DNA from 3 places in the Bacillus xiamenensis genome. Region 1 is predicted to be linked to each of the others. Evidence: a T-box and tRNA genes for the amino acid it is inferred to sense, from the RefSeq annotation. Region 1 holds a T-box; the other regions hold tRNA genes.

Region 1 (6,953 bases):
AGGCTTCATCGCGAGCCCCCTTGCAATGGCAACACGCTGCTGCTGTCCTCCTGATAGTCTTGAAGGATAAGTGTCTGCTTTATCAGGAATCCCAACTTTATTTAAATAAAATTCAGCTGTTTCTCTTGCTTCTGCCTTGCTTACTTTTTTGACCTTCATAGGCGCAAGCATAATGTTTTCAAGCACTGTCTTATGAGGATAGAGATGAAAGTGTTGAAACACCATCCCGATATTTTGCCTGACTTGATTGATGTTTGTTTTTGGATGCTGGACAGGGACTTCGTTGACAAGTACTTTTCCTTCATCAATGCTTTCAAGACGATTGATGCACCTGAGCATCGTGCTTTTACCGGATCCTGAAGGACCGATGATCACAACAACCTCACCCTTTTGAATATGTAGGTTAATGTCTTTGAGTACGTGGAACTGGCCATAATGCTTGTTGACTTCTTCGAATGTGATCATGAAGAACCTCCTCTTGTGATTATTTGGCTAAAGTGGATTCTAGCACACCTTGTGTAAAAAGAAGTAAATAATGGAATATTATCTGACGAGATTTTACAGCAAACAGTGACTTTGGTTGGAGCTGTATGTTTCATATGTATTCATTTTTAACGAAGTTAGGACAAATTTTATTTACATGGATAATTGCAGAAGTTGGTTAAACAATAAGAAAAGAGGTGAAAAAGGTGAAGAAACGTCCGATCGAGTTTCTGATATATGCTGCAGGTGTACTGCTTGTCCTTGCATCCTTACTCATTTTGGTTCAGCTCGACGAGTTATGGATGCCTATTTTTTTATTGCTCAAAGCGGTTTTGATCCCGCTTCTTATCGCTATTTTTATTTCTTACCTTCTTTATCCTATTGTTGAAAGGCTGCACAAGCGAGGCTTGCCTAGAACGGTCAGTCTCTTATTGATTTATGTGCTGTTTTTTGGAGGAATTGGTTTTGCTGTGTATAAAGGGGCACCTGTTTTAATCGCTCAATTAAATGAATTGTCAGAGCAAATTCCTGTGCTTGCGGAAACGTATAATGGCGCTTTATCTCATGTTCATCGTCATACAAGCCATTGGCCTGACGGACTGCACGATCGGCTTGATCGTTTTATTGTCCAATCGGAGACATATGCAGCAAATGGGGCAGAGCGAATGATTCTTAGCTGTAAAGTGCTGCTTGATTACGCCTTAGTTGCGGCACTCATCCCTTTTCTTGTCTTTTATATGGTGAAAGATATGAACACGATGAAGCGGGCGGCATGGTATTTAACGCCGCCAAACTTTCGGAAAAGGGGTCATGCCTTTGTGAAAGCAGTGGATGACTCACTTGGGGATTATATTAGAGGACAGCTGCTTGTCTGTTCTTTAATTGGGGGAACAGCTGCCGTTGTTCTCTGGCTGTTTCATATCCCGTACCCCCTTGTATTAGGTATGTTCATCGGTGCAACGAATGTGATCCCGTATTTTGGTCCAATTATTGGTGCCATTCCTGCTGTATTTATTGCTTTTACCATCTCAGTTAAGTCGGTCCTTATTGTGCTGATTACAGTGGCAGTGCTTCAATTTTTGGAAAGCAATGTTCTTAGTCCGATCATCGTTGGGAGAAGTCTGCATATGCATCCTGTCGTCATTATGCTTGTGTTACTCGCTGGAGGTGAGCTGTTTGGCTTAATTGGCATGATTTTAGCAGTGCCGTCCGCAGCCATTATCAGGGTCATCATTGTGCAATATATCTACATGAGACGAAGCGTTCATTGACAAGACGAGCCGAGTTGTCTATAATAATTTCGATTCATACATATTGAATTCAATGACGGACCCGAGTACGTTAAAAAGCTGTTGCAGAGAGAGGCTTTATGTTGCTGAGAAAAGCCTTATCAGACCTTTAACGGAAGCTAGTCCCGAGTGCAGATAAACACTGCCGCTCTCTTCCAGCGTTATCGGATGTGAAGGTGATAGACGAATAGGTCTATAATCAGGGTGGTACCGCGAGAACATCTCGTCCCTGTGTAAGTAATTGTATGCTTGCATAGGGCGGGATGTTTTTTCGTTTGTGTGAAGATTGATGAAATGAAAAGGGAGGATTTTTGAATGAAAACTTTAACTTCAGCTCAAGTACGTCAAATGTTTTTAGACTTTTTTAAAGAAAAAGGACATGCTGTCGAACCGAGTGCGTCTTTAGTACCTCACGATGACCCAACACTTTTATGGATTAACAGCGGAGTTGCGACATTAAAGAAATACTTTGATGGCCGCGTTGTGCCTGACAATCCGCGTATTTGCAACGCACAAAAATCGATTCGTACGAATGACATTGAAAATGTAGGGAAAACAGCACGCCATCATACGTTTTTTGAAATGCTCGGCAACTTCTCGATTGGTGACTATTTTAAAGAAGAGGCCATCGAATGGGCTTGGGAGTTCCTCACAAGTGACGAGTGGATTGGTTTTGATCCGAATTTGTTATCTGTTACGGTACATCCAGAGGATGAAGAAGCGTATGTTCTTTGGAGAGATAAAATTGGTATCCCTGAAGAACGGATTATTCGTCTAGAGGGGAACTTCTGGGATATTGGCGAGGGGCCAAGTGGTCCGAATACAGAAATTTTCTATGACCGCGGCGAAGCATATGGTCACGATATAAACGATCCAGAATTATATCCAGGCGGGGAAAATGAGCGTTATCTAGAAGTGTGGAATCTCGTTTTTTCTGAATTTAACCATAATCCAGATGGTACATACACGCCGCTGCCGAAGAAAAACATTGATACAGGAATGGGTCTTGAACGTATGGTCTCTGTCATTCAGAACGTGCCAACGAACTTTGACACCGATCTATTCATGCCGATTATCCGTGCAGTAGAAACGATTTCTGGAGAAAGCTATGGTGAGTCGAAGGAGAAGGACACAGCCTTTAAAGTCATTGCTGACCACATTCGAACAGTTGCCTTTGCTGTCAGTGACGGAGCACTACCTTCTAACGAAGGCCGCGGCTATGTATTAAGACGTTTGCTGCGCCGTGCTGTGCGTTATGCAAAAACGATCCATATCCACCGTCCGTTTATGTATGATCTAGTACCAGTTGTTGCGGAGATCATGAAGGACTTCTATCCAGATGTTCAGGCAAAAGAAGAATTTATTGCAAAAGTAATCAAAAATGAAGAAGAACGTTTCCATGAAACACTGAATGAAGGGTTAGCCATTTTGTCAGAAGTGATCAAAAAAGAAAGAGACAATGGCAGCTCACAAATTTCAGGTGAAGATGTGTTTAAGCTGTATGACACATACGGATTCCCTGTCGAGCTCACAGAAGAATATGCAGAAGATGAGAACATGACAGTCGATCGAGAAGGCTTCCAGGCAGAGATGGAGAAGCAGCGTGAACGCGCGAGAAATGCAAGACAAGATGTCGGCAGTATGCAGGTTCAAGGCGGGGCTTTAGGCGATATTAAAGCCGAAAGCACGTTTGTTGGTTACGAAAACTTAACTGCGGATTCTCGTATTATCGAATTGCTTCAAAACGGTGAAATTGTCGCAGAAGCACACGAAGGGGAAACGGTACAAATCTTATTAGATGAAACGCCTTTCTATGCGGAAAGCGGCGGACAAGTTGCGGATAAAGGGACGTTAAAAAGTGCCGAAGTCATCATTGACATCAAAGATGTGAAAAAGGCGCCAAACGGTCAGCATGTCCATGAAGGGGTCGTCGTAAGCGGTACCGTTCAAAAAGGAATAGAAGTGACTGCAGAAGTCGAATCAGCTCTTCGAAAAGGCATTGTGAAAAATCATACAGCGACGCATCTATTGCATCAGGCGCTCAAAGATGTATTAGGCAGCCACGTCAATCAAGCAGGTTCACTTGTGAACGAGAACAGACTTCGCTTTGATTTCTCTCACTTTGGACAAGTGACAAAAGAAGAATTGTCACAGATCGAAAAAATCGTCAACGAAAAGATTTGGGAAGGGATTTCGGTTGCGATTGACCTGAAGCCAATTGCTGAAGCAAAAGAAATGGGCGCAATGGCGCTGTTTGGCGAGAAGTATGGCGATATCGTCCGTGTTGTGCAAGTAGGCGATTACAGCATCGAGTTATGCGGCGGCTGTCACGTTCAAAACACTGCGGAGATCGGTTTGTTTAAAATTGCATCTGAATCGGGTATTGGTGCTGGAACACGCCGTATCGAAGCTGTCACAGGCAAAGGGGCTTATGAAGAATTAAATGACCAGTTGGCCATTTTAGAGCAGGTAGCGAGTGTGCTGAAATCAAATACGAAAGATGTACCAAAACGCATCGCTTCCTTGCAGGCCGATTTAAAAGAGGCTCAAAGAGAAAACGAATCCCTTCTTGCGAAATTAAGTCAGGCAGAAGCAGGCTCTATTTTAGAAAAAGTAACAGAAGTCGGCGGAGTAAAAGTGTTAACGGAAAAAGTAAACGCCAAAGACATGAACCATTTAAGAACAATGGTCGATGACTTAAAAGCCAAATTAGGTTCAGCTGTCATTGTACTTGGATCCGTTCAAAATGGAAAAGTAAACATTTCAGCAGGTGTGACAAAAGACGTTATTGAAAAAGGTCTCCATGCAGGAAAGCTTGTCAAGCAGGCAGCTGAAATCTGTGGAGGCGGCGGAGGCGGACGCCCAGATATGGCACAAGCAGGCGGGAAACAGCCAGAAAAGCTTGAAGAAGCATTAGCAACTGTCGAAGAATCTGTCAAATCCGTTTTATAATCAGTCAATGTAGTGTAGAATAATGGTATTAGATGAGCGGTTAGAAAAAGCTTGCTAGTAGAATGTTGGAAGAGAGGTGCAAGAAGCAGTGAGTTCATTTGATAAGACAATGAAGTTTAACTTCTCTGATGATTCAGCTGAAACCAATGTGAATGAAGTGCTCATTACAGTTCATGACGCACTCCAAGAAAAAGGATACAACCCGATCAATCAAATTGTCGGATACTTGCTGTCAGGCGACCCTGCTTATATTCCAAGACATCAGGATGCACGCAACCTAATTCGTAAACTAGAACGAGACGAATTAATTGAGGAATTGGTTAAATCGTACTTAGAGACACATAAAGAGGCGTAAAACATGAGAATTTTAGGCTTAGATTTAGGCACGAAAACCCTTGGTGTTGCGATCAGTGATGAAATGGGATGGACAGCGCAAGGGATTGAAACAATTAAAATTGATGAAGCAGGCGGAGACTTTGGTCTCAGCCGCCTGTCTGAGATTATTACGCAATACGGAGCAGATAAAATTGTACTGGGCTTTCCAAAGAATATGAACGGTACGGTCGGTCCAAGAGGCGAGGCCAGCCAATCATTTGCGAAAGTGCTAGAAAACACGTACAATGTTCCTGTTGTGCTTTGGGACGAGCGCCTGTCGACAATGGCAGCGGAAAAAATGCTCATCTCTGCAGATGTGAGCAGGCAAAAGCGCAAAAAAGTCATTGATAAAATGGCCGCTGTTATGATCCTTCAAGGATATTTAGACAGCTTAAATTAAAATGAGGTGAATCAAATGGAACACGGAGAAAAGCAAATTACAATCGTTGATGATAATGGAAATGAACAGCTTTGCGAAGTACTATTTACTTTTGAAAGCGATCATTTTAACAAATCATATGTCCTTTACTATCCAATTTCTGAACAAGATAACGAAGAAATTGAAATTCATGCATCAAGCTTCACACCAAACGAAGATGGTGAAGATGGCGAGCTAGAGCCAATTGAAACGGATGAAGAGTGGGACATGATCGAAGAAACGTTAAATACGTTCTTAGATCAAGAAGAAGAATAGAACAAATAAAAGGCCTTTGAGCATGATCTAAACGATCGTTCTTCACAGGTCTTTTTTTATACTCAATATGTTAACTTTTATTTACTTTGTGTTGACATAAGTCGCTCAACTTTTTACTTATTAAAAAGAATCGAGTGAGGGGCATGAATATTGAACATTCAAGAGATGATGCAGATGGCATTAATGAAGCGTTTACGCTCAAAGTAGCACTGATTGCACTTGCGCTTGGTATACCTTATGACCGGATCAATAGAAGGGGCGGTGCGCTTTGTCTTGGGCATCCATACAGCGCCTCGGGAGCTGCTATGATGGTGAGATTATTTTACGAAGCGCACGGCTTACCGAAAGGGAGCTATGTCGTATCTGCCATTGGCAGTGGCGGCGGTGTGGGCTTAGCCGTCTTATGGAAAGTTCTGTCATGACATGCATGAGCAAGTAATTGCCGAACTCCGTCGAATCATGTACTATAAAGGCTAGATGTGAGGAGGGCCATGCATGTTTTCAGAACAAAAGAAACGACCATTTTTTAAACGAAAAATGGGGATCGTCCTGTTATCTGTACTTGCTGTGATCATCATTGCAGCATTATCAGGTTTTCTATATGTTAAATCAGCACTCGGACCGGTCGATCAAAAAAGCAAACAAACGATTAATATTCATATTCCAAATGGGACATCTGTCAGCGAGATTGCGGGCATTTTAAAAGAAAATGGGCTTATTTCAAATGACACGATCTTCACGTACTATGCAAAATACAAAAAAGCGTACGGCTTTAAAGCGGGCTATTTTCATCTCAAACAAACAATGGATGCAGATCAGCTCATTCAAAAGCTGACCTCTGGCGGTACAGATTATGCCTTTCAGCTTGTGATTCCTGAAGGGAAAAAGCTGTCTGATATTGCAACCATTATTGCGAATCAGACGAATTTCACAGCGAAGGAAGTTGAAGCGAAGCTCGATGACCCAGCGTTTATTAAAAAAATGATGAAAAAATACCCGAAAACGGTGACGTCACAGGTGAACGGAAAACAGATCAAACATCCGTTAGAGGGATATTTATTCCCTGCTACGTATCCGTTTTATCGCGAGGATGAATCACTCGAAACGATCATTGACACCATGATTAAACAAACAGATCAATATGTGAAAACGTATGAAAA
Region 2 (6,953 bases), 1.3 Mb from region 1:
TAAACGTTGAAAAAGCACGATTAGATAAAATTCTATCTAACAACGAGGTTCGTTCAATGATTACAGCGCTTGGGACTGGAATCGGAGAAGACTTCAATTTAGAGAAAGCACGCTATCACAAAATTGTGATCATGACAGATGCCGATGTTGATGGAGCGCATATCCGAACGCTGCTCTTAACATTCTTCTATCGTTACATGCGTGAAATCATTGAAAACGGTTATGTGTACATTGCGCAGCCGCCTTTATATAAAGTGCAGCAAGGAAAACGTGTTGAATACGTGTATAACGATAAACAGCTAGATGAGCTGTTAAAGACACTGCCTCAAACACCAAAGCCTGGACTTCAGCGCTATAAAGGTCTTGGAGAGATGAATGCTTCTCAGCTTTGGGAAACAACAATGGATCCTGACGCAAGAACACTTCTTCAAGTCACGCTTGAGGATGCAATCGATGCTGATGAGACATTTGAAATGCTAATGGGAGATAAAGTAGAGCCGAGACGAAACTTTATCGAAGAAAATGCACAATACGTGAAAAATCTTGATATTTAGATAGGTACCCCCTTAAGAACAACCTTATTTCTTGTTTGGAATAAGGTTGTTTTTCAAGAAACAGGGGCGTGAAACGAATGTCCTGGTTTTCCACGTTTCGCTGATTTTCTAGTAAATAAATGTGTATAAAGGCAAGATTATTGATATAATGGAGAATAGTCTTGAGAAGATAAATACATATTTTACTCCCACATAATTTATTTCATGTGATACGTAAAGGGAGGTTCTTATAGTGAGTGAACAACATACACCAAATGTACGTGAAGTGAATATTAGTCAAGAAATGCGTACGTCCTTTTTAGATTATGCAATGAGTGTTATTGTTTCGCGTGCATTACCAGATGTACGAGACGGATTGAAGCCCGTCCATCGAAGAATTTTGTATGCGATGAATGACCTAGGTATGACAAGTGATAAACCATTTAAGAAATCTGCACGTATCGTTGGGGAAGTTATTGGTAAGTACCACCCTCACGGTGATAGCGCTGTATACGAAGCAATGGTTCGGATGGCGCAAGATTTCAACTATCGGAATATGCTGGTTGAAGGTCACGGAAACTTTGGTTCAGTCGATGGAGACGGTGCAGCCGCGATGCGTTATACCGAGGCACGTCTTTCTAAAATCTCAATGGAGATCCTGCGTGATATCACAAAGGACACGATTGACTATCAAGATAACTACGATGGCAGTGAAAGAGAGCCAGTCGTCATGCCAGCTAGATTCCCGAACTTATTAGTCAACGGAGCAACAGGAATCGCTGTTGGGATGGCCACCAACATCCCGCCTCACCAACTAGGTGAAGTCATTGATGGGGTACTGGCAGTCAGTCAAAACCCAGAAATCACAACGCAAGAATTAATGGAGATTATCCCAGGCCCAGACTTCCCAACTGCGGGACAAATCATTGGTCGAAGCGGTATTCGTAAGGCTTATGAAACCGGGCGTGGCTCTATTACATTACGTGCAAAGTCAGACATCGAAGAAACATCTAGCGGTAAACAACGAATCGTCATCAATGAAATTCCTTATCAGGTCAATAAAGCTCGTTTGATCGAAAAAATTGCGGACCTTGTACGCGATAAAAAGATTGACGGCATTACAGATCTTCGTGATGAATCTGACCGTAATGGAATGCGTATTGTCATTGAACTTAGAAGAGATGCGAATGTTCATGTTCTATTAAACAATCTTTATAAACAAACAACACTTCAAACGTCATTCGGTATTAACTTGCTTGCACTTGTTGATGGACAGCCGAAAGTGTTGTCTCTCAAACAATGTCTTGAATATTATCTCGAACATCAGAAAGTGATCATTCGTCGAAGAACAGCGTATGAGCTGCGTAAAGCAGAAGCAAGAGCTCATATTTTAGAAGGCTTAAGAATCGCCCTTGATCACTTAGATGAGGTCATTGCTTTAATTAGAGGCTCTCAAACTGCTGAAATCGCGAGAAATGGTTTGATGGAAAACTATACCTTGTCTGAAAAACAAGCACAGGCTATTCTCGATATGCGACTCCAGCGTCTGACTGGTTTAGAGAGAGAGAAAATAGAAGATGAATACAAAGGACTTGTTGAATTGATTGCTGAATTGAAAGCCATTTTAGCAGATAATGAGAAAGTTCTTGAAATCATTAGAGAAGAATTAACAGAAATCAAAGAACGCTTCAATGATACACGTCGAACAGAAATTGTGACAGCGGGTATAGAAACAATCGAAGACGAGGACTTGATTCCTGTTGAAAATATTGTGATTACGCTGACTCATAATGGTTATATTAAACGCCTACCTGCATCAACATACCGCAGTCAAAAAAGAGGCGGTAAAGGTGTCCAAGGAATGGGAACCAACGAGGATGATTTCGTTGAACAGCTGATCTCAACATCTACGCACGATACGATTCTCTTCTTCTCTAATAAAGGGAAGGTCTATCGAGCGAAGGGATATGAGATTCCTGAATTCGGACGAACAGCCAAAGGAATTCCGATTATTAACCTTCTTGAAGTAGAAAAGGGAGAGTGGATTAACGCCATTATTCCGGTGAGCGAATTTGATGAAGATTCGTATCTCTTCTTTACAACAAGACACGGTGTATCAAAACGAACATCATTGTCTCAATTTGCAAACATCCGGAACAACGGTTTGATTGCACTGAGCCTGCGTGAAGAAGATGAGCTGATGGCCGTTCGTTTAACCAATGGTGAAAAACAAATCATCATCGGAACGAAAAAGGGCATGCTCATTCGTTTCGACGAGACAGATGTTCGTGAAATGGGACGTACGGCAGCTGGGGTTAAAGGGATCACACTTTCTGAAGACGACATCGTCGTTGGAATGGAAATCCTTGAGCCAGATGCAAACGTATTGATCGTAACTGAAAAAGGTTATGGTAAATTAACGCCTGAAAAAGAATATCGTGTTCAAAGCCGTGGCGGTAAAGGTCTTAAAACATGCAAGATCACTGACAACAACGGTCCGCTTGTTGCAGTGAAGGCGACCAACGCTGAAGCTGAAGAAGACTTAATGATCATTACAGGCAGCGGTGTCATCATCCGTATGGCCGTTTCAGATATCTCCACAACAGGCCGAGTCACTCAAGGTGTCCGCCTGATCCGTCTAGGTGATGATGAACATGTCGCTACAGTGGCATTAGTTGAACAATCACAAGAAGACGATGAAGAAAGCACTGAAGAAAACATAGAAAATGTAGAGTCAGATCAAGAGCAATCTGAGTAAAAATAAAGCCGGGTTTTCACCGGCTTTATTTTTTTGAAGAAACATGATTTTTTTTGAAATTTATAATGCTTTTTTCATAGATATGTGTTAATCTTTCAAAGGAGCAAAAAGAGGCTCTATTTTTTATCTCTTTCACAGCAAAACTTCTTAAAAAAAATAAAATGTTTTTCAAGAAAAACATTGACTGTTAATAGAGATATATGATATATTTAAGTGGTCGCTTTGAGAGAGTGACAAACAAGTTCTTTGAAAACTAAACAAGACAAAACGTACCTGTTAATTCGAGTTTTAATAAAAAAATCCTATGAAACATCATAGGTAGTCAGTCAAACTGACGAGGCAGGAAATGATCACATGCTAAGTTCGCTACATCGTGTAGCAACGCATGTGTGATATGCATCCTGCATACCTCGGAGAGTTTGATCCTGGCTCAGGACGAACGCTGGCGGCGTGCCTAATACATGCAAGTCGAGCGGACAGAAGGGAGCTTGCTCCCGGATGTTAGCGGCGGACGGGTGAGTAACACGTGGGTAACCTGCCTGTAAGACTGGGATAACTCCGGGAAACCGGAGCTAATACCGGATAGTTCCTTGAACCGCATGGTTCAAGGATGAAAGACGGTTTCGGCTGTCACTTACAGATGGACCCGCGGCGCATTAGCTAGTTGGTGAGGTAACGGCTCACCAAGGCGACGATGCGTAGCCGACCTGAGAGGGTGATCGGCCACACTGGGACTGAGACACGGCCCAGACTCCTACGGGAGGCAGCAGTAGGGAATCTTCCGCAATGGACGAAAGTCTGACGGAGCAACGCCGCGTGAGTGATGAAGGTTTTCGGATCGTAAAGCTCTGTTGTTAGGGAAGAACAAGTGCAAGAGTAACTGCTTGCACCATGACGGTACCTAACCAGAAAGCCACGGCTAACTACGTGCCAGCAGCCGCGGTAATACGTAGGTGGCAAGCGTTGTCCGGAATTATTGGGCGTAAAGGGCTCGCAGGCGGTTTCTTAAGTCTGATGTGAAAGCCCCCGGCTCAACCGGGGAGGGTCATTGGAAACTGGGAAACTTGAGTGCAGAAGAGGAGAGTGGAATTCCACGTGTAGCGGTGAAATGCGTAGAGATGTGGAGGAACACCAGTGGCGAAGGCGACTCTCTGGTCTGTAACTGACGCTGAGGAGCGAAAGCGTGGGGAGCGAACAGGATTAGATACCCTGGTAGTCCACGCCGTAAACGATGAGTGCTAAGTGTTAGGGGGTTTCCGCCCCTTAGTGCTGCAGCTAACGCATTAAGCACTCCGCCTGGGGAGTACGGTCGCAAGACTGAAACTCAAAGGAATTGACGGGGGCCCGCACAAGCGGTGGAGCATGTGGTTTAATTCGAAGCAACGCGAAGAACCTTACCAGGTCTTGACATCCTCTGACAACCCTAGAGATAGGGCTTTCCCTTCGGGGACAGAGTGACAGGTGGTGCATGGTTGTCGTCAGCTCGTGTCGTGAGATGTTGGGTTAAGTCCCGCAACGAGCGCAACCCTTGATCTTAGTTGCCAGCATTCAGTTGGGCACTCTAAGGTGACTGCCGGTGACAAACCGGAGGAAGGTGGGGATGACGTCAAATCATCATGCCCCTTATGACCTGGGCTACACACGTGCTACAATGGACAGAACAAAGGGCTGCGAGACCGCAAGGTTTAGCCAATCCCACAAATCTGTTCTCAGTTCGGATCGCAGTCTGCAACTCGACTGCGTGAAGCTGGAATCGCTAGTAATCGCGGATCAGCATGCCGCGGTGAATACGTTCCCGGGCCTTGTACACACCGCCCGTCACACCACGAGAGTTTGCAACACCCGAAGTCGGTGAGGTAACCTTTATGGAGCCAGCCGCCGAAGGTGGGGCAGATGATTGGGGTGAAGTCGTAACAAGGTAGCCGTATCGGAAGGTGCGGCTGGATCACCTCCTTTCTAAGGATATATGGAGCAGTGTGCGTTTTGGTCTTGTTTAGTTTTGAAGGAACTTGGAAAAGATCCTACAACATCATATCTTCGATATGAAAGATGGGCCTGTAGCTCAGCTGGTTAGAGCGCACGCCTGATAAGCGTGAGGTCGGTGGTTCGAGTCCACTCAGGCCCACCATCTTCTATAAATCGGGGCCTTAGCTCAGCTGGGAGAGCGCCTGCCTTGCACGCAGGAGGTCAGCGGTTCGATCCCGCTAGGCTCCACCAACGTGTTCTTTGAAAACTAGATAACAATAAGTAATACATTCACATTGAATGCAATGCAAAGTTCATCACACATAGTGATTCTTTCTAAAGTAAGAAATGGTTAAGTTAGAAAGGGCGCACGGTGGATGCCTTGGCACTAGGAGCCGATGAAGGACGGGACGAACACCGATATGCTTCGGGGAGCTGTAAGCAAGCTTTGATCCGGAGATTTCCGAATGGGGAAACCCACTGCTCGTAATGGAGTAGTATCCATACTTGAATACATAGAGTATGAGAAGGCATACCCGGGGAACTGAAACATCTAAGTACCCGGAGGAAGAGAAAGCAAATGCGATTCCCTGAGTAGCGGCGAGCGAAACGGGAACAGCCCAAACCAAGAGGCTTGCCTCTTGGGGTTGTAGGACACTCTATACGGAGTTACAAAGGAATGATATAAGCGAAGAGGTCTGGAAAGGCCCGCCAGAGAAGGTAACAGCCCTGTAACTGAAATGTCATTCTCTCCAGAGTGGATCCTGAGTACGGCGGAACACGTGAAATTCCGTCGGAATCCGGGAGGACCATCTCCCAAGGCTAAATACTCCCTAGTGACCGATAGTGAACCAGTACCGTGAGGGAAAGGTGAAAAGCACCCCGGAAGGGGAGTGAAATAGATCCTGAAACCGTGTGCCTACAAGTAGTCAGAGCCCGTTAACGGGTGATGGCGTGCCTTTTGTAGAATGAACCGGCGAGTTACGATCCCGTGCAAGGTTAAGCAGAAGATGCGGAGCCGCAGCGAAAGCGAGTCTGAATAGGGCGCATGAGTACGTGGTCGTAGACCCGAAACCAGGTGATCTACCCATGTCCAGGGTGAAGTTCAGGTAACACTGAATGGAGGCCCGAACCCACGCACGTTGAAAAGTGCGGGGATGAGGTGTGGGTAGGGGTGAAATGCCAATCGAACCTGGAGATAGCTGGTTCTCTCCGAAATAGCTTTAGGGCTAGCCTCAAGGTAAGAGTCTCGGAGGTAGAGCACTGATTGGACTAGGGGCCCCTACCGGGTTACCGAATTCAGTCAAACTCCGAATGCCGATGACTTATCCTTGGGAGTCAGACTGCGAGTGATAAGATCCGTAGTCGAAAGGGAAACAGCCCAGACCGCCAGCTAAGGTCCCAAAGTATACGTTAAGTGGAAAAGGATGTGGAGTTGCTTAGACAACCAGGATGTTGGCTTAGAAGCAGCCACCATTTAAAGAGTGCGTAATAGCTCACTGGTCGAGTGACTCTGCGCCGAAAATGTACCGGGGCTAAACGTATCACCGAAGCTGCGGACTGTTCTTACGAACAGTGGTAGGAGAGCGTTCTAAGGGCTGTGAAGCCAGACCGGAAGGACTGGTGGAGCGCTTAGAAGTGAGAATGCCGGTATGAGTAGCGAAAGACGGGTGAGAATCCCGTCCACCGAATGCCTA
Region 3 (6,953 bases), 1.4 Mb from region 1:
CGTGCACCTGTCGGCCGCATTCATGAGATTTTAAAAGAAGCGAAGCGGCCGGAGCTAGAAAAAATAAAAGGCAAATGGGGAGAGCTTCTTGCCCAATTGAAACAGCAAAATAAGGTATCTCACGCTGCGCTATTAACAGACAGTGAACCTGTTGCGGCTGCATCTCATGCCTTTGTTTTAAAATTTAAGTTTGAAATACATTGTAAGATGGTGGCTGAAGATAAAAGTGGTGTTCGGACCAACCTTGAGCAACTGCTAGAATCTATGCTAGGAAAAAGAGTGGAATTAGTTGGCGTTCCTGACGCTCAATGGGGTAAAATAAGAGAAGAATTTTTAAGAGATCATCAGCCGGATGAACAGGCAGATGGTCAGGCCGCTTCTGCTGAAGAGGATCCATTAATTGCGGAAGCAAAGAAGTTAGTAGGAACCGATTTGATTGAAATTAAAGATTAACAAATTGAAAGAGAGTGGTGTTCATATGCGCGGTGGAATGGGAAATATGCAAAAAATGATGAAACAAATGCAAAAAATGCAAAAGGATATGGCTAAGGCTCAAGAAGAGCTTGCAGAAAAAGTCCTTGAAGGTACGGCAGGTGGCGGTATGGTCACTGTAAAAGTGAATGGACAAAAAGAAGTCGTGGATGTAGCAATTAATGAAGAAGTTGTTGATCCTGAAGACATCGATATGCTTCAAGACCTTGTGCTTGCAGCGACAAATGATGCATTGAAAAAAGTTGATGAGCTAACAAATGAAACAATGGGTCAATTCACAAAAGGAATGAACATGCCAGGTTTATTCTAGGAGGAATAACTGAAAATGCAATATCCTGAACCAATATCAAAGCTGATTGATAGCTTTATGAAATTGCCAGGAATCGGACCTAAAACCGCGGTCCGTCTGGCTTTTTTTGTTCTTAGTATGCAGGAAGATGTCGTACTAGATTTTGCGAAGGCGCTTGTAAATGCAAAGCGTAATTTAACTTATTGTTCTGTTTGCGGCCATATCACTGATCAGGATCCTTGCTATATTTGTGAAGATACAAGAAGAGATCAATCGGTTATCTGTGTAGTACAGGATCCAAAAGATGTGATTGCAATGGAAAAAATGAAAGAATACAACGGCTTATATCATGTGCTTCATGGTGCCATTTCACCAATGGACGGGATTGGACCAGAGGATATTAAAATCCCTGATCTATTAAAAAGATTGCAAGACGATCAAGTAACAGAGGTCATTCTTGCAACCAACCCAAACATTGAAGGAGAAGCGACAGCCATGTATATCTCTAGATTGTTGAAACCATCAGGAATTAAACTCTCTCGTATTGCTCACGGACTCCCAGTAGGTGGAGATTTAGAGTATGCGGATGAAGTCACACTTTCTAAGGCTCTAGAAGGCAGACGTGAGATGTAGGAAGGAGAAGTACGGTACATGGGTTTTCTTCGCAGAAAATCAATTCGAAAAGAATTCGATGAGAAATTAATTCAACAGCTTTTTAAGCAAAAGGAAGAATGGAACAGACAAAAAAAGCTTGTCGCAAACAGCGTTGAGCCTTCACCGGACATTCTATTCGAATTAAAGCTTGCTCAAGCAAAGTACTTTTTCTATCTTAGAGAAGCGAAAAAGAGGAATATACGTTTAAACAACTGGAGATAGCAGGTCTATTTTACATAGTCCTCTCATATGCTTGTACTATTCATATGAAGAGGAGATGAGAGGATTATGGAACCTGTTATTGTGATTGGTTCAATTCTGCTAGCTGTATTATTGTTGTTTATGTCAGGTGTTCAAGCGAATCCATTCAAATGGTTAGGACTTATCGGAGTTAAATTTGTAGCAGGTGCTCTTTTTTTATTTTGCCTCAATTTATTCGGTGAGAGCTTAGGGCTTCATGTCTCCATTAATCCTGTAACGAGCGGAATTAGTGGTTTATTGGGCGTTCCAGGCGTAGCGGCTTTAGTCGTAATTGAAAAGTTTATTATTTAATGCGAAATATTGTTGACTTTGATTATATATGGTGGTAAATTAATATACGTCGCTGATGACGAAGAAACAAAAAAACATAATAACAAAAAAAGTTGTTGACACTAACAATTTGGAGATGTTAAGATGTTCTAGTCGCTTCTGAAGCGGTAAACAAGTTCTTTGAAAACTAAACAAGACAAAACGTACCTGTTAATTCGAGTTTTAATAAAAAAATCCTATGAAACATCATAGGTAGTCAGTCAAACTGACGAGGCAGGAAATGATCACATGCTAAGTTCGCTACATCGTGTAGCAACGCATGTGTGATATGCATCCTGCATACCTCGGAGAGTTTGATCCTGGCTCAGGACGAACGCTGGCGGCGTGCCTAATACATGCAAGTCGAGCGGACAGAAGGGAGCTTGCTCCCAGATGTTAGCGGCGGACGGGTGAGTAACACGTGGGTAACCTGCCTGTAAGACTGGGATAACTCCGGGAAACCGGAGCTAATACCGGATAGTTCCTTGAACCGCATGGTTCAAGGATGAAAGACGGTTTCGGCTGTCACTTACAGATGGACCCGCGGCGCATTAGCTAGTTGGTGAGGTAACGGCTCACCAAGGCGACGATGCGTAGCCGACCTGAGAGGGTGATCGGCCACACTGGGACTGAGACACGGCCCAGACTCCTACGGGAGGCAGCAGTAGGGAATCTTCCGCAATGGACGAAAGTCTGACGGAGCAACGCCGCGTGAGTGATGAAGGTTTTCGGATCGTAAAGCTCTGTTGTTAGGGAAGAACAAGTGCAAGAGTAACTGCTTGCACCATGACGGTACCTAACCAGAAAGCCACGGCTAACTACGTGCCAGCAGCCGCGGTAATACGTAGGTGGCAAGCGTTGTCCGGAATTATTGGGCGTAAAGGGCTCGCAGGCGGTTTCTTAAGTCTGATGTGAAAGCCCCCGGCTCAACCGGGGAGGGTCATTGGAAACTGGGAAACTTGAGTGCAGAAGAGGAGAGTGGAATTCCACGTGTAGCGGTGAAATGCGTAGAGATGTGGAGGAACACCAGTGGCGAAGGCGACTCTCTGGTCTGTAACTGACGCTGAGGAGCGAAAGCGTGGGGAGCGAACAGGATTAGATACCCTGGTAGTCCACGCCGTAAACGATGAGTGCTAAGTGTTAGGGGGTTTCCGCCCCTTAGTGCTGCAGCTAACGCATTAAGCACTCCGCCTGGGGAGTACGGTCGCAAGACTGAAACTCAAAGGAATTGACGGGGGCCCGCACAAGCGGTGGAGCATGTGGTTTAATTCGAAGCAACGCGAAGAACCTTACCAGGTCTTGACATCCTCTGACAACCCTAGAGATAGGGCTTTCCCTTCGGGGACAGAGTGACAGGTGGTGCATGGTTGTCGTCAGCTCGTGTCGTGAGATGTTGGGTTAAGTCCCGCAACGAGCGCAACCCTTGATCTTAGTTGCCAGCATTCAGTTGGGCACTCTAAGGTGACTGCCGGTGACAAACCGGAGGAAGGTGGGGATGACGTCAAATCATCATGCCCCTTATGACCTGGGCTACACACGTGCTACAATGGACAGAACAAAGGGCTGCGAGACCGCAAGGTTTAGCCAATCCCACAAATCTGTTCTCAGTTCGGATCGCAGTCTGCAACTCGACTGCGTGAAGCTGGAATCGCTAGTAATCGCGGATCAGCATGCCGCGGTGAATACGTTCCCGGGCCTTGTACACACCGCCCGTCACACCACGAGAGTTTGCAACACCCGAAGTCGGTGAGGTAACCTTTATGGAGCCAGCCGCCGAAGGTGGGGCAGATGATTGGGGTGAAGTCGTAACAAGGTAGCCGTATCGGAAGGTGCGGCTGGATCACCTCCTTTCTAAGGATATATGGAGCAGTGTGCGTTTTGGTCTTGTTTAGTTTTGAAGGAACTTGGAAAAGATCCTACAACATCATATCTTCGATATGAAAGATGGGCCTGTAGCTCAGCTGGTTAGAGCGCACGCCTGATAAGCGTGAGGTCGGTGGTTCGAGTCCACTCAGGCCCACCATCTTCTATAAATCGGGGCCTTAGCTCAGCTGGGAGAGCGCCTGCCTTGCACGCAGGAGGTCAGCGGTTCGATCCCGCTAGGCTCCACCAACGTGTTCTTTGAAAACTAGATAACAATAAGTAATACATTCACATTGAATGCAATGCAAAGTTCATCACACATAGTGATTCTTTCTAAAGTAAGAAATGGTTAAGTTAGAAAGGGCGCACGGTGGATGCCTTGGCACTAGGAGCCGATGAAGGACGGGACGAACACCGATATGCTTCGGGGAGCTGTAAGCAAGCTTTGATCCGGAGATTTCCGAATGGGGAAACCCACTGCTCGTAATGGAGTAGTATCCATACTTGAATACATAGAGTATGAGAAGGCATACCCGGGGAACTGAAACATCTAAGTACCCGGAGGAAGAGAAAGCAAATGCGATTCCCTGAGTAGCGGCGAGCGAAACGGGAACAGCCCAAACCAAGAGGCTTGCCTCTTGGGGTTGTAGGACACTCTATACGGAGTTACAAAGGAATGATATAAGCGAAGAGGTCTGGAAAGGCCCGCCAGAGAAGGTAACAGCCCTGTAACTGAAATGTCATTCTCTCCAGAGTGGATCCTGAGTACGGCGGAACACGTGAAATTCCGTCGGAATCCGGGAGGACCATCTCCCAAGGCTAAATACTCCCTAGTGACCGATAGTGAACCAGTACCGTGAGGGAAAGGTGAAAAGCACCCCGGAAGGGGAGTGAAATAGATCCTGAAACCGTGTGCCTACAAGTAGTCAGAGCCCGTTAACGGGTGATGGCGTGCCTTTTGTAGAATGAACCGGCGAGTTACGATCCCGTGCAAGGTTAAGCAGAAGATGCGGAGCCGCAGCGAAAGCGAGTCTGAATAGGGCGCATGAGTACGTGGTCGTAGACCCGAAACCAGGTGATCTACCCATGTCCAGGGTGAAGTTCAGGTAACACTGAATGGAGGCCCGAACCCACGCACGTTGAAAAGTGCGGGGATGAGGTGTGGGTAGGGGTGAAATGCCAATCGAACCTGGAGATAGCTGGTTCTCTCCGAAATAGCTTTAGGGCTAGCCTCAAGGTAAGAGTCTCGGAGGTAGAGCACTGATTGGACTAGGGGCCCCTACCGGGTTACCGAATTCAGTCAAACTCCGAATGCCGATGACTTATCCTTGGGAGTCAGACTGCGAGTGATAAGATCCGTAGTCGAAAGGGAAACAGCCCAGACCGCCAGCTAAGGTCCCAAAGTATACGTTAAGTGGAAAAGGATGTGGAGTTGCTTAGACAACCAGGATGTTGGCTTAGAAGCAGCCACCATTTAAAGAGTGCGTAATAGCTCACTGGTCGAGTGACTCTGCGCCGAAAATGTACCGGGGCTAAACGTATCACCGAAGCTGCGGACTGTTCTTACGAACAGTGGTAGGAGAGCGTTCTAAGGGCTGTGAAGCCAGACCGGAAGGACTGGTGGAGCGCTTAGAAGTGAGAATGCCGGTATGAGTAGCGAAAGACGGGTGAGAATCCCGTCCACCGAATGCCTAAGGTTTCCTGAGGAAGGCTCGTCCGCTCAGGGTTAGTCGGGACCTAAGCCGAGGCCGAAAGGCGTAGGCGATGGACAACAGGTTGATATTCCTGTACCACCTCCTCACCATTTGAGCAATGGGGGGACGCAGGAGGATAGGGTAAGCGCGGTAATGGATATCCGCGTCCAAGCAGTTAGGCTGGGAAATAGGCAAATCCGTTTCCCGTGAAGGCTGAGCTGTGATGGCGAGCGAAATATAGTAGCGAAGTTCCTGATTCCACACTGCCAAGAAAAGCCTCTAGCGAGGTGAGAGGTGCCCGTACCGCAAACCGACACAGGTAGGCGAGGAGAGAATCCTAAGGTGATCGAGAGAACTCTCGTTAAGGAACTCGGCAAAATGACCCCGTAACTTCGGGAGAAGGGGTGCTTCTTAGGGTGTTAAAGCCCCGAGAAGCCGCAGTGAATAGGCCCAGGCGACTGTTTAGCAAAAACACAGGTCTCTGCGAAGCCGTAAGGCGAAGTATAGGGGCTGACGCCTGCCCGGTGCTGGAAGGTTAAGAGGAGCGCTTAGCGTAAGCGAAGGTGCGAATTGAAGCCCCAGTAAACGGCGGCCGTAACTATAACGGTCCTAAGGTAGCGAAATTCCTTGTCGGGTAAGTTCCGACCCGCACGAAAGGCGCAACGATCTGGGCACTGTCTCAACGAGAGACTCGGTGAAATTATAGTACCTGTGAAGATGCAGGTTACCCGCGACAGGACGGAAAGACCCCGTGGAGCTTTACTGCAGCCTGATATTGAATGTTGGTACAGCTTGTACAGGATAGGTAGGAGCCTTGGAAACCGGAGCGCTAGCTTCGGTGGAGGCATCGGTGGGATACTACCCTGGCTGTATTGACCTTCTAACCCGCTGCCCTTATCGGGCAGGGAGACAGTGTCAGGTGGGCAGTTTGACTGGGGCGGTCGCCTCCTAAAATGTAACGGAGGCGCCCAAAGGTTCCCTCAGAATGGTTGGAAATCATTCGCAGAGTGTAAAGGCACAAGGGAGCTTGACTGCGAGACCTACAAGTCGAGCAGGGACGAAAGTCGGGCTTAGTGATCCGGTGGTTCCGCATGGAAGGGCCATCGCTCAACGGATAAAAGCTACCCCGGGGATAACAGGCTTATCTCCCCCAAGAGTCCACATCGACGGGGAGGTTTGGCACCTCGATGTCGGCTCATCGCATCCTGGGGCTGTAGTCGGTCCCAAGGGTTGGGCTGTTCGCCCATTAAAGCGGTACGCGAGCTGGGTTCAGAACGTCGTGAGACAGTTCGGTCCCTATCCGTCGCGGGCGCAGGAAATTTGAGAGGAGCTGTCCTTAGTACGAGAGGACCGGGATGGACGCACCGCTGGTGTACCAGTTGTTCTGCCAA

The links. The T-box of region 1 lies ahead of alaS (alanine--tRNA ligase). A T-box ahead of a tRNA ligase gene usually reads a tRNA of that ligase, here a tRNA-Ala.
Positions count from the first base shown of each region.
Region 2: it has a tRNA-Ala gene. The T-box ahead of alaS (alanine--tRNA ligase) is inferred to sense a tRNA for this amino acid. The anticodon was not compared.
Region 3: it has a tRNA-Ala gene. The T-box ahead of alaS (alanine--tRNA ligase) is inferred to sense a tRNA for this amino acid. The anticodon was not compared.

Region 1 covers NZ_CP017786.1:2,966,409-2,973,361, forward strand. The annotation lists gene BK049_RS15075 (amino acid ABC transporter ATP-binding protein) at 1-465, opposite strand, end outside; gene BK049_RS15080 (AI-2E family transporter) at 690-1,754, shown strand; T-box leader at 1,798-2,006, shown strand; gene alaS (alanine--tRNA ligase) at 2,088-4,724, shown strand; gene BK049_RS15090 (IreB family regulatory phosphoprotein) at 4,813-5,079, shown strand; gene ruvX (Holliday junction resolvase RuvX) at 5,083-5,499, shown strand; gene BK049_RS15100 (DUF1292 domain-containing protein) at 5,515-5,793, shown strand; partial or broken gene BK049_RS15105 (acetyl-CoA C-acyltransferase) at 5,973-6,215, shown strand; gene mltG (endolytic transglycosylase MltG) at 6,289-6,953, shown strand, end outside.
Region 2 covers NZ_CP017786.1:1,631,899-1,638,851, reverse strand. The annotation lists gene gyrB (DNA topoisomerase (ATP-hydrolyzing) subunit B) at 1-554, shown strand, start outside; gene gyrA (DNA gyrase subunit A) at 787-3,291, shown strand; rRNA gene BK049_RS08260 (16S ribosomal RNA) at 3,699-5,247, shown strand; tRNA gene BK049_RS08255 (tRNA-Ile) at 5,343-5,419, shown strand; tRNA gene BK049_RS08250 (tRNA-Ala) at 5,433-5,508, shown strand; rRNA gene BK049_RS08245 (23S ribosomal RNA) at 5,607-6,953, shown strand, end outside.
Region 3 covers NZ_CP017786.1:1,594,548-1,601,500, reverse strand. The annotation lists gene dnaX (DNA polymerase III subunit gamma/tau) at 1-453, shown strand, start outside; gene BK049_RS08085 (YbaB/EbfC family nucleoid-associated protein) at 479-802, shown strand; gene recR (recombination protein RecR) at 818-1,414, shown strand; gene BK049_RS08075 (YaaL family protein) at 1,433-1,657, shown strand; gene BK049_RS08070 (pro-sigmaK processing inhibitor BofA family protein) at 1,724-1,987, shown strand; rRNA gene BK049_RS08065 (16S ribosomal RNA) at 2,308-3,856, shown strand; tRNA gene BK049_RS08060 (tRNA-Ile) at 3,952-4,028, shown strand; tRNA gene BK049_RS08055 (tRNA-Ala) at 4,042-4,117, shown strand; rRNA gene BK049_RS08050 (23S ribosomal RNA) at 4,216-6,953, shown strand, end outside.